Regions from separate parts of the Pantoea sp. C1E2 genome, predicted to be linked through region 2. Evidence: predicted binding sites of a transcription regulator. Region 2 holds the regulator's gene; the other holds the start of a gene.

Region 1 (5,573 bases), on a different contig from region 2:
CGGCATGGATGTGCCTGCGACCTGGAAACCGTTTGTCTCAGATCTGGAAATCTGGCCGCTGGAGTGCGAGCACGCTGACATTTTGTCTGCCACCTCGCTGAAAGCGCTGGGTCCGCTGATCAATCGTTTGTTATCTGAGACTCGCTCATAACACCCGGCCTTTGGCCACTTAATGTGGGCGCACTGATGTGCGCCCCTGCTCGTTTTAACAATGGATATTTATGGCTAAGCCTTCAATTTTTCTTGATTTCAGCCTGCTGAAAAACAACGCTGCGTTTCGCGCCATCTTCTGCGCGCGCATGCTATCCGTATTTGCGCTTGGCATGCTGGCAGTCGGCGTACCGATCCAGATTCAGGCCATGACCGGCTCGACCTTACAGGTCGGCGTCGCCGTGATGCTGGATGGTGTCGGTATGTTTATTGGCCTGCTGCTCGGCGGAGTGCTGGCGGACCGATACGATCGCCGCAAACTGATCCTGTTTGCACGCGGCACCTGCGGCATCGGTTTTGTGCTGCTGAGCCTGAACGCATTTAGCCCTGTCCCCTCACTGTGGGCACTCTATTTCCTCGCGTTCTGGGATGGATTTTTTGGTGCGTTGGGCATGACAGCGCTGATGGCGGTGATTCCGTTAATTGTGGGACGCGAGCATCTGGCGGAAGCTGGTGCGCTAAGCATGTTAACCGTGCGGCTGGGGGCGATTTTGTCTCCGGCGCTGGGCGGCATGATCATCGTGGCGGCGGGTGTCGGCTGGGCGTTTGCCGTGGCGGCCATCGGCACGTTAGCGACGCTGATCCCGCTGGTGCGGCTGCCCGCGATGAAACCGGAACAGCAGGAACCTGAACACCCTTTGCGCGCGCTCGCCAGCGGCATTCAATTTGTCTGCCGACATAATGTGGTAGGTGCCGCCGTACTGGTCGGTTTGCTGCTGAGTATGGTGGGTGCGGTGCGCATCCTGTTTCCGGCGCTGGCGCAAGCGTGGCAGGTTGATGCCTCTGCGCTCGGGTTAATGTACTCCGCCGTGCCGCTGGGTGCGATGATCGGGGCGTTCACCAGCGGATGGGTGCGTCAGCTGTCACGGCCTGGTCTGGTGTTGTTGATTAGCGCGCTGGCCGCCTTTGGCTGTATCGCTTCTTTGGGGCTGTATAGCCAACTGATCCCGGCGTTGCTGGCATTGGTGGCTTATGGCTACAGCAATGCCATCGCTTCTCTGCTGCAGTTCATTCTGATTCAGCACCACACGCCGGATGCCCTGCTGGGCCGGGTCAACAGCCTGGGCGCCGCGCAGGACGTGAGCGGCGATTCGCTGGGTGCGCTGGGGTTGGGCGCATTAGCACGCGTGCTGACCGCGCTCAACAGTGTGCTGTGGTTCGGCGGCGTAGCGGCGGGTTTACTGCTGCTGGTCGCGCTGGCCGCACGCGGTTTGCGCTCGGCTCAGATGAATCATGAACCACCAGCCGCTGAGCAAGCTGCCGCCTAGTGTGCGAACTGCCGTTCGATACTGCTGAGCATGTTGCTGCCGATTAGGGTGCGAACTGCCGTTCGATACTGCTGAGCATATTGCTGGCACTGTAGTAATCGAGGCGGAAGGTGTCGTTACCCATGGCAAAAATGTCGTGATGTTGCACGGCGGGTAGATGTGCGAGGAAAGGATTCTTCGCCACCTGCGGTACCGTTTTTTCATCGGCGGCAAACAGCAACAGCGTATTTCCGGTGACGCCATCCACCATCGTTTCGCCGTTAAGTTGAATGATGTCGTTGCGTTTGCCCATGCTGGTACTGCCCTGCAGGCTGGCAGGCGGCATCGCCAGCGTAAAGCCCAACGCTTTCAGTAACTCTCCCTGCGCCGAAGCCGGCGTCCACACATTCATGCCGCGCCCATCTTCGTAATAAACAATCGCAGAGGTCGGCTGCGGCGGCAGGGTAATTCTGCTGCGCAGTGTCTCGACGCGTTGGTCAAACTGCGCGATTGCCTGTTTCGCCTCCGCTTCGTGACCGGTGATGTGACCCAACTGCAACGCCAGCGCCTGCCAGCTCTTATCACCGTAATCAACCACCAGCACGGGCGCGATGGTTTTCAGCTGATCGTAGAGTTTCAGCGCGGAATCGCCGCCGGTCGCCGCGATAACGATCAGATCGGGTGCTTCGGCGGCAATCGCTTCCGCGTTCGGCTGGCTGACATACAGCGGCTTGACGTGACGGGCTTTGGCGACATCCCCCCACTGGGTAAAGAAGCCCTGGGCATCGGACACGCTGCTGTTACGACTGGTGGCGCCAGAACCAATCAGCGGCGCGTTAATCGCCAGTAAGGTGCCGCTCAACGTCACGCTGGTAGAGACAATGCGCTGCGGTGGCTGCTGTAAGGTGAACGGGCCTTGCGGTGTGGGTATGGTGCGAGGCCAGCTGACTGAATCTTCAGCAGAGGCGGCCGCATCGTTGAACAGGGAGCAGAGGCAAAGCAGTAACGCCAGAACGGGCAAACGCATCAGGTTATCCATCACTTGATAATTGAGAATGGATATCATTATCAAAATGAAGATTTGATGCAAGGGGATTTGGTGGCGAGGAGTTGATGACGAGTGGCGAGAAGTGATTGGTGATTGGTGAAAATTGATGCTGGAGTGAGGATGAAGATTGAGTGCTCATGCCGAATGGGCTAGTTGTTGCGTTCTGCAGGTTGAAGCATGCAACATGAGAGATCAGAGATGAGTAATGCACAGAGTGTTGCGGGCCAGCTAATTAACCAGCCCGCAAACGATTATTGCTCCAGCGAGTAGCGCGTCATCGGCGCCACATCCTTGATCAGCCCGTTGGCTTTCATATATTCACCAAACGCCTGATACCGTGCTTTATCAAAGGTCGCGCTGTGCCCATCAAACAGCGGTAATGTCGCTTCCCATGCCTGATGATTGAGTTTGGTGTTCAGCTCAGGATACTGCTTAATAAACGCCTTCCAGGCTTCTTCCGGATGCGCACGCAGCCACACTACACCCGCGTCCAGGCCGCGTAAGAATGCCGGTATACGCTTGTCCTGGGCGGCGGACTTATTGTTCGCCAGAAGGATCAGCTCATCATAAGCGGGCACCCCATAATCTTCGGGTTTGAACACCACCGGTTTCGCGCCCTTATCCTGCAGATCGATTAGCTCGTAGTTGCGGAAAATGGTCATCGCGCCATCGATTTTGTGCGTCAGCAGCGCTGAAGTCGAATCCATGTTCAGGCTGATTAATTTCACCGAATTGATATCCACACCCTGCGATTTCAGCATATTGCGGATTGCCACATCTTCCGATCCTGGCACCGCATAGCCCAGCGTTTTTCCCGCTAAATCTTTGAGTGAATGGATATCGCTGGACACGGTAGTCAACGTATTCAGCGGCTGACCAATCAGCGTGCCGACGCGGATCACCGGAATGTCTTTTTCCACCAGCGTGTAAAGCTGTGGCTGATAACTGATCGCCAGATCGGCCTTACCCGCCGCCAGCAGCAGCGGCACCGACGCCGAATCGGCGGGGGCTATCATCTCGACATCCAGCCCTTCTTTCTTGAAAGCGCCGCTGTACTGCGCGGCAAAAATAGCTGCATGGTTGGGGTTCACAAACCAGTCGAGCAGCAGGCGAACCTTCTGTTCGGCGTGCGCGCTGGTGGTCGCCAGCAGCAGCAATGCGGTAATCGCGGTACGTAGGGTGTTCAAGGGACGTCCTTATGTTGAGTGCCAGAGGAATTTTTTACGCAGCAATGTGACGCCGCCGGACAGCAGCAGAGCCAGCATCAATAACAGCAATAAAGCAGCAAAGCTGGTGGCGGTTTCCAGCCGGGCGTTGGATTGCATCATCAGATAGCCCAGCCCTTCGCTGGCACCCACCCATTCGCCAATCACCACCCCAATCGGAGCCAGCACCACCGCCATCTGCAAGCCGGAAAAGAATTGCGGTAGCGCAGCCGGCCAGCGCACGTGCCAGAAAACCCGCGCACGTGAAGGATTAAGTGTACCCGCCAGCTCCAGCCAGCCGGAGGGCGTGCGGCATAGGCCATCGAACAACGACAGGCACAGCGGGAAGAAGACAATTAACGCTGCGACCACCACTTTGGAGGCGATGCCAAAACCCAGCCACAGCACCAGCAGCGGTGCCAGCGCAAACACAGGGATCGCCTGACTGGCGGTCACCAGCGGAAACAGCACGCGGCGCAAAGTCTGGCTGCCTGCCATCAGCACCGCCAGAATGACGCCCGTCCCGACGCCCAGCAGCAGCGCCAGTACAATCTCTGCCAGTGTATACAGCGCGTGATGCGCTAATAGCTGGCGATGCAGCCATAGTGCTTCCATCACCGCCAGCGGCGAAGGTAATAAAAAGTCAGGCACGCCGTGGTGCCGCGCCAGCAGCCAGCCGCCCAGCAGCACTGCGATCAGATAGATCGCGCTAAACAGTTTTTTCATCTTGATTCAGTCGTGAGAAGAGTTCGCCCTGAGCCTGTAACAGGCCGGGATCGTCAAGGGATCGAGGGGCGTCACCAACAGGGACTGGCCAGGCTTCAACCGTCAACGGCTGGTCGTGTAACAGCACGATGTCGTCGGCCATACGACAGGCTTCCAGCGGATCGTGCGTAACCAGCAGCACCGTTTTGCCCTTAAGAAGCGTGGCGGTCAGGGTTTGCAGGCTGAGTTTAGTCATCACATCCAGCGTGGCGAAAGGCTCATCCATCAGCACGACTTCGCGTTGGGCATACAGCGTACGTGCCAGTGCCACACGCTGACGCATCCCGCCGGAAAGTTTATCCGGTGAGGCTTGCGCCACCTCACCTAGCTTCACCTGCTCCAGTAGCGACATTGCGCGCGAGCGATCGGGTTTTTCACCGTTGAGACGCGCCGCAAGCATCACGTTTTCCAACACCGTCAGCCAGGGATACAACAGATCCTGTTGCCCCATCCACGCCACTTTGCCCGGTAAGCCGCTAATTTCGCCCTGTTGCGGCTGCAACAACCCCGCCACCAGCAGCAATAAGGTGCTTTTCCCAATGCCGCTGCGGCCTAGCAGCACAGTGGTTTTACCGCCGCGCAGTTGCAGATTGAATTGCTGGCACAGCGCCTGTTCGCCCCAGCTAAAGGTGATGTCCTTAAAACAGATCGGAGTCATGGTCGTCGTGCCGCCAGCATCGCCAGTCGGGTAAATCCTCGTTCTGTTAGCACCGAGGCTGCCTGCGCCGCGCGAATTCCACTGGCACACACCAGCACGATGCGCCGATCTTGCGGCGGCTGCCAATCGGCTATCGCCTGCGGCAGAATACGTTCGACGTTGTTCGCTACGCTGACGGGCGCTTCTTCCTCACCGCGTAATTCGACAATGCAATCGTCGGCTGTCAGTAGTGGCTCATCGATAAAGGGCACGATGTTCTCAGGTTCTTCTGCGCCGTCGAAACGGAACGCGCGAATATGCCAGTTAATGAAGTCACAGTTGATGACGCTGCCCAGTGGCGAAGGCTGCAGGCTCAGCAGCACGCTTAACGCCATCTGTGCCTGCATTGCGCCCAGCGTGGCCACCGCCGGCCCCATTACGCCCGCGGTGTTGCAGTTGGC
Region 2 (5,573 bases):
TGCATAGCCAGCATGATGTGTTCCACCATGCTGCATTTGCGGCCTGTATTGGTATTGGTGATCACCCAGTACGGCGTGCCGGGAACGTGCTTCGGCTTAGTATGGGTGCCATTTTGCAGCAGCGTGTGCTCGTCACCCGCGAAGTAAACACGAGTGCGGCCCTGCAACGAGGCAGTGGCTTCAGCAAATGCAGCTGGATCAAGACGATAGAGCGTTGACAGTACCAGCATAAAGCGATTAACCGCCTTATTCTGCTCGGCATACTCATCGGAAAGCAGCAGTTCACGCACGGCACGTACGCGATCCTGAGGACGCGCTTCGTTACGCGCTGGCTGTGCTTCTTTAGCAGCCGTCGTAGCGACAGGTGCCACAGGTGCCACAGGTGCACTCTGGCCCGCGGTAAACTTCAGCATGCGGCGCAAAATATCCGATGCGCTTTCACCAATGTGTTGCGTGTGGCTGGCAATATAACGGTAGAGTTCTTCGTCAACTTCAATCGTTTTCATCTTATTCCGTACAATTCTGGCAAATGACAGAACCACGCATTATTGCAACGGCCTTAGCAAAATCGAGCAGTGCAAAACGTGAGCGGGCTCTAACATAAGGATTATAAAGTTAAATCCGTGGCAGCCGATAGCGCTGGCGTCGTTTCAGGGCAAAAGTCGGAATATGCCCTAATGCCTGGCCGGCTGGCTCCTGGACAGGTGAATCCATGATACCCTAAGCCAAGGTCACAACCGTAAGAACTTTAGCCATGATTTTGAACGCCCGTCTGCAAACTGAACAATCTACCCCTGAAGCTCCCCCTATTCTGTTAATTCATGGCCTTTTTGGCAGCCTGGATAACCTTGGCGTGTTGGCGCGCGGCGTACGAGATGCTCGCCCCACGTTGCAAGTGGACGTGCGCAACCATGGTTTATCTGAGCGCAGTGAGGTGATGAATTATCATGCTATGGCACAAGATATCGTGGAGACGCTGGATGCACATCAGATAGAACGTGCCGGCGTGATAGGCCACTCGATGGGCGGTAAGATCGCCATGGCACTGAGTGCGGTGGCACCGGAACGTATCGAGAAGATGGTGCTGATTGATATCGCCCCCGTGGATTATCAAACTCGTCGTCACGATGAGATCTTTGCCGGCATTCGTGCGGTCACTGCTGCAGGCGTGGCGCGTCGCAGTGAAGCGGCGGAAGTGATGCGTCAACATGTCGCTGAAGAGGGGGTGATTCAGTTTATTCTCAAGTCTTTCGTGGACGGCGAATGGCGCTTTAATGTGCCGGTGCTGTGGGACCACTACACCACCATTTCTGGCTGGGAAGAGGTTCCGGTCTGGCCACATCCCGCATTGTTTATTCGCGGTGGCGACTCCCCTTACCTCGACAATCAGCACCGCGATGCACTGTTGCGCCAGTTCCCGCAGGCGCATGCGCACGTCATCAGCGGTGCCGGTCATTGGGTGCACGCTGAAAAACCTGATGCAGTATTGCGCGCAGTTCGCCGCTTTTTTAACCTGTAAAAGCAAAAGCTTGCCGTTTACGGTTTAGGGTTGGCGTCACAGAGTGCGCTGAAGTATGATGTCGCGCTAAAAATTTGCCGCGGATGATTTTTTCACCGCGGTCGGGCCGATAATGTATAAATCGCGCAGCGCCTTTCCGCCGTTCGCGCCCACTCAGTTTCACAAATCATGGCAAAAGAACAGACAGACCGTACCACGCTTGATCTTTTTGCAGACGAGCGGCGTCCCGGTCGCCCTAAAACCAGCCTGCTGACACGTGACGAACAGTTGCGTATCAACAAACGTAACCAGCTCAAGCGCGATAAAGTGCGGGGGCTGCGTCGTGTCGAGCTGAAAATGTCCAGCGAGGCGGTTGACGCCTTGAATACGCTGGCCGAGCAACAAAACATCAGCCGCAGCGAATTGATTGAACAAATGCTGCTGGCACAACTCAAACTGTCTTAGCGCGCTGACCGCACGCAGGAACACAAAGTTCAGGCTTTACTCGTTCCGCCCTTTTCAACGGTCTGCTATCATTCGCTAACATGTGCAGTCAATTGACTTACTCTCACAATCAGGCTTTAAGAGGTTACTTAACCCATGGCAATCGTAGGCATTTTCTTCGGCAGCGATACCGGCAACACTGAAAACATTGCAAAAATGATCCAGAAACAACTGGGTAAAGATGTCGCCGAAGTGCATGACATTGCTAAGAGCACCAAAGAAGATCTCGCAGCGTTCGACATCCTGCTGCTGGGCATTCCTACCTGGTATTACGGCGAAGCACAGTGTGACTGGGATGACTTCTTCCCTACTCTGGAAGAGATCGACTTCAACGGCAAACTGGTGGCACTGTTTGGCTGTGGCGACCAGGAAGATTATGCAGAGTACTTCTGTGATGCGATGGGCACGATTCGCGACATCATTGAGCCAAACGGCGCGGTGATTGTCGGACACTGGCCTACCGAGGGCTATCACTTTGAAGCCTCAAAAGGTCTGGCAGACGACAAACACTTCCTCGGCCTGGCGATTGACGAAGATCGTCAACCTGAGCTGACCAATGAACGTGTTGACGCCTGGGTGAAGCAGATTTTTGATGAACTGCAGTTAAAAGAGATCATCGAAGCCTGATGCCTCGCCGCCCCAATGTGAGCGCTGGCTCACATTGGGGCAAAGGAATTTCCTATAAAAATAATAGTCAGGGTTTTTTAACTTTTCCCCGCAAATCTGTAGAATACCCGCAATGGTCATCCGCTTATTCCTCTGATTGTTGACTGAGGCTGAGTGAAATGGAAATCCAAACCACACTGTTACGCGCTAACGTAGCGATATTTATCCTTACGAATTTTGTTGATTTGCGCGACACCCTGGTTTTCATTTCACTGCTTGAGTTCTATAATGAGACGCAAATGAGAATACGCGTGACCTAAACATTCAAGGCCCCTGCGCCGTAAGTGACATGCAAAGTAACAGGACAATATCCGAATGACTGACAACAACTCCGCATTGAAGAAGGCTGGCCTGAAAGTCACTCTGCCAAGATTGAAAATTTTGGAAGTGCTTCAGGGACCTGGCCCCGAGTCCCATCACGTCAGTGCGGAAGATTTGTATAAGCGCCTGATCGATATGGGCGAAGAGATTGGCCTGGCAACGGTATATCGCGTTCTTAACCAATTTGATGACGCGGGTATCGTCACCCGTCATAACTTCGAAGGCGGAAAATCCGTATTCGAACTGACTCAGCAACATCATCATGACCACTTGATCTGCCTGGATTGTGGCAAAGTGATCGAATTTAGCGATGAATCAATCGAAACGCGTCAGCGTGAGATTGCTACTCGCCATGGCATCAAACTCAGCAACCACAGCCTGTACTTGTACGGTCACTGTGCACTGGGAGACTGCCGCGAAGACGATACGCTCCACGATAAGTAATTGAGTGTGCTATGCAATATAAAAAAACCGGTGCTTGTCACCGGTTTTTTTATGCCTGTTATCAAGCGATAAAGGTTTCGTGCAGATAACGCCAGCGGGGAATGGTAGTGCTGCAATCCAGTACAGCCAGAGAAATGCGCGTTTGATTGGTGCCGTTCAACATTTGTAACTCACGATATTGAATCGTCACTTCATCACTCTGTTGCGAAATGATGACATGCTCGCTGGTGGCAATGCGCATTCCTTCCCGCTGACCGTGCAGTTTGCGAAACAGCACTTCTGTCTCATTCAGATCCAGCTGCTTACCCAGCGGGGTGACCATTTTGAAATCCGGGTGAAAGTATGACAAAAGCAGTTCCATGCTGTCATCACTGCCTTCTGCCTGGTTAAAAACACGTTCAATAAGCTGATGTAATACCACCACGCTATGCTTAGCTTCCAGGGCGAGACTTGTCATTTTTTTTCCTTTGATAACCCGCAGAGCTCTGTTGAGAGCGCATAGCCTACCTGAAATACAATTTTTCACACTCGCAAATGGGTTAATTTTGCTAAAGTCAGAATTGTCGCAAAATGAGACAATAAGCACACTTTACCGCCTTCAGCATAATTGATTGCCCAGGGCGGATTACAGGCAATAAAAAAGGGCGATTGCTCGCCCTTTCATGATCATATTGTGCTATCGACGAATGACATTACTCGCCAATTTTCGCGAAGGTATCGCGTAGCCCCACCGTACGGTTAAACACCGGCTTACCGGGCTGCGAATAAACGCTATCGGCACAGAAGTAGCCTTCGCGTTCAAATTGATACGCAGCCGTTACCGCTGCATCTCGCAGACCAGACTCGACGAAGCCCTGTTTGATTTCCAGCGAATTTGGGTTGATGGTGGTCAGGAAATCCTCAGCCGCGGCCGGATTTGGCACGCTGAACAGGCGATCGTAAAGACGGAACTCCGCAGGCAGCGCGTGAATGGCAGAAACCCAATGGATAACCCCTTTCACTTTGCGGCCGTCTGCCGGATCTTTACTCAGCGTGTCCACATCACAGGTGGCGTAGATGCAGGTGATATTACCCTCTTCATCTTTCGCTATGCGCTCCGCGCGAATCACGTAAGCATTACGCAGACGCACTTCTTTACCCAGCACCAGGCGCTTGTACTGCTTGTTGGCTTCTTCACGGAAGTCAGCACGATCAATCCACACTTCGCGGCTGAAAGGTACTTCACGCGTGCCCATCTCCGGTTTATTCGGATGATTAGGCATGGTCAGCGTTTCTTCATGACCGGCTGGCAGGTTTTCGATCACCACTTTCAGCGGATCAAGCACGGCCATCGCACGCGGGGCGTTTTCATTGAGATCGTCACGAATACAGGATTCCAGCGACGCCATCTCAACGATGTTGTCCTGCTTGGTCACGCCGATACGGCGGCAGAACTCACGAATGGAAGCCGCGCTGTAACCACGACGACGCAGACCGGAAACGGTCAGCATGCGCGGATCGTCCCAGCCTTCCACCACTTTCTCGGTGACCAGCTGCGTCAGCTTACGCTTCGACATCACCGCGTATTCCAGATTCAGACGCGAGAATTCGTACTGACGCGGATGCTGAGGAATGGTGATATTATCCAGCACCCAGTCGTACAGACGACGGTTGTCCTGGAACTCCAGCGTACACAGTGAGTGCGTAATGCCTTCGATCGCATCCGAAATGCAATGTGTAAAGTCGTACATCGGGTAGATGCACCACTTGTTACCGGTCTGATGGTGATCGGCAAACTTAATGCGGTACAGCACCGGATCACGCATCACGATGAAGCTGGATGCCATGTCGATTTTGGCACGCAGACAGGCTTTACCTTCTTCAAAACCGCCATCACGCATTTTCTGGAACAGCGCTAAGTTCTCTTCCACGCTGCGATCGCGGTACGGGCTGTTTTTGCCAGGCGCAGTCAGAGTGCCGCGATATTCACGGATCTCTTCCGCCGACAACTCATCAACGTAAGCCAGACCTTTATTGATCAGCTCAACGGCGTAATTAAACAGTTGGTCGAAGTAGTCTGAGGAGTAACGAATGTTGCCGCTCCACTCAAAGCCCAGCCATTGCACGTCACGCTTGATGGATTCAACGAACTCCAGGTCTT

Evidence for each region. The regulator Fur, encoded in region 2, represses iron uptake genes when iron is present. The targets are predictions, from matches to a motif close to ATAATAATGAGAACNACTATCAA.
Region 1: fepB (Fe2+-enterobactin ABC transporter substrate-binding protein) is a predicted target of Fur. The motif match lies at 2,507-2,529, and genes of this name have one in related genera.

The regions. Positions count from the first base shown of each region.
Region 1 covers NZ_JBSZHT010000004.1:422,346-427,918, forward strand. The annotation lists gene ACXI0A_RS23475 (amino acid adenylation domain-containing protein) at 1-151, shown strand, start outside; gene entS (enterobactin transporter EntS) at 222-1,478, shown strand; gene fepB (Fe2+-enterobactin ABC transporter substrate-binding protein) at 1,522-2,484, opposite strand; gene ACXI0A_RS23490 (ABC transporter substrate-binding protein) at 2,757-3,692, opposite strand; gene ACXI0A_RS23495 (ABC transporter permease subunit) at 3,702-4,436, opposite strand; gene ACXI0A_RS23500 (ATP-binding cassette domain-containing protein) at 4,420-5,133, opposite strand; gene ACXI0A_RS23505 (ThiF family adenylyltransferase) at 5,130-5,573, opposite strand, start outside.
Region 2 covers NZ_JBSZHT010000002.1:1,500,425-1,505,997, reverse strand. The annotation lists gene seqA (replication initiation negative regulator SeqA) at 1-506, opposite strand, end outside; gene ybfF (esterase) at 755-1,519, shown strand; gene ybfE (LexA regulated protein) at 1,688-1,963, shown strand; gene fldA (flavodoxin FldA) at 2,099-2,629, shown strand; gene fur (ferric iron uptake transcriptional regulator) at 2,984-3,433, shown strand; gene ACXI0A_RS07295 (hypothetical protein) at 3,495-3,890, opposite strand; gene glnS (glutamine--tRNA ligase) at 4,126-5,573, opposite strand, start outside.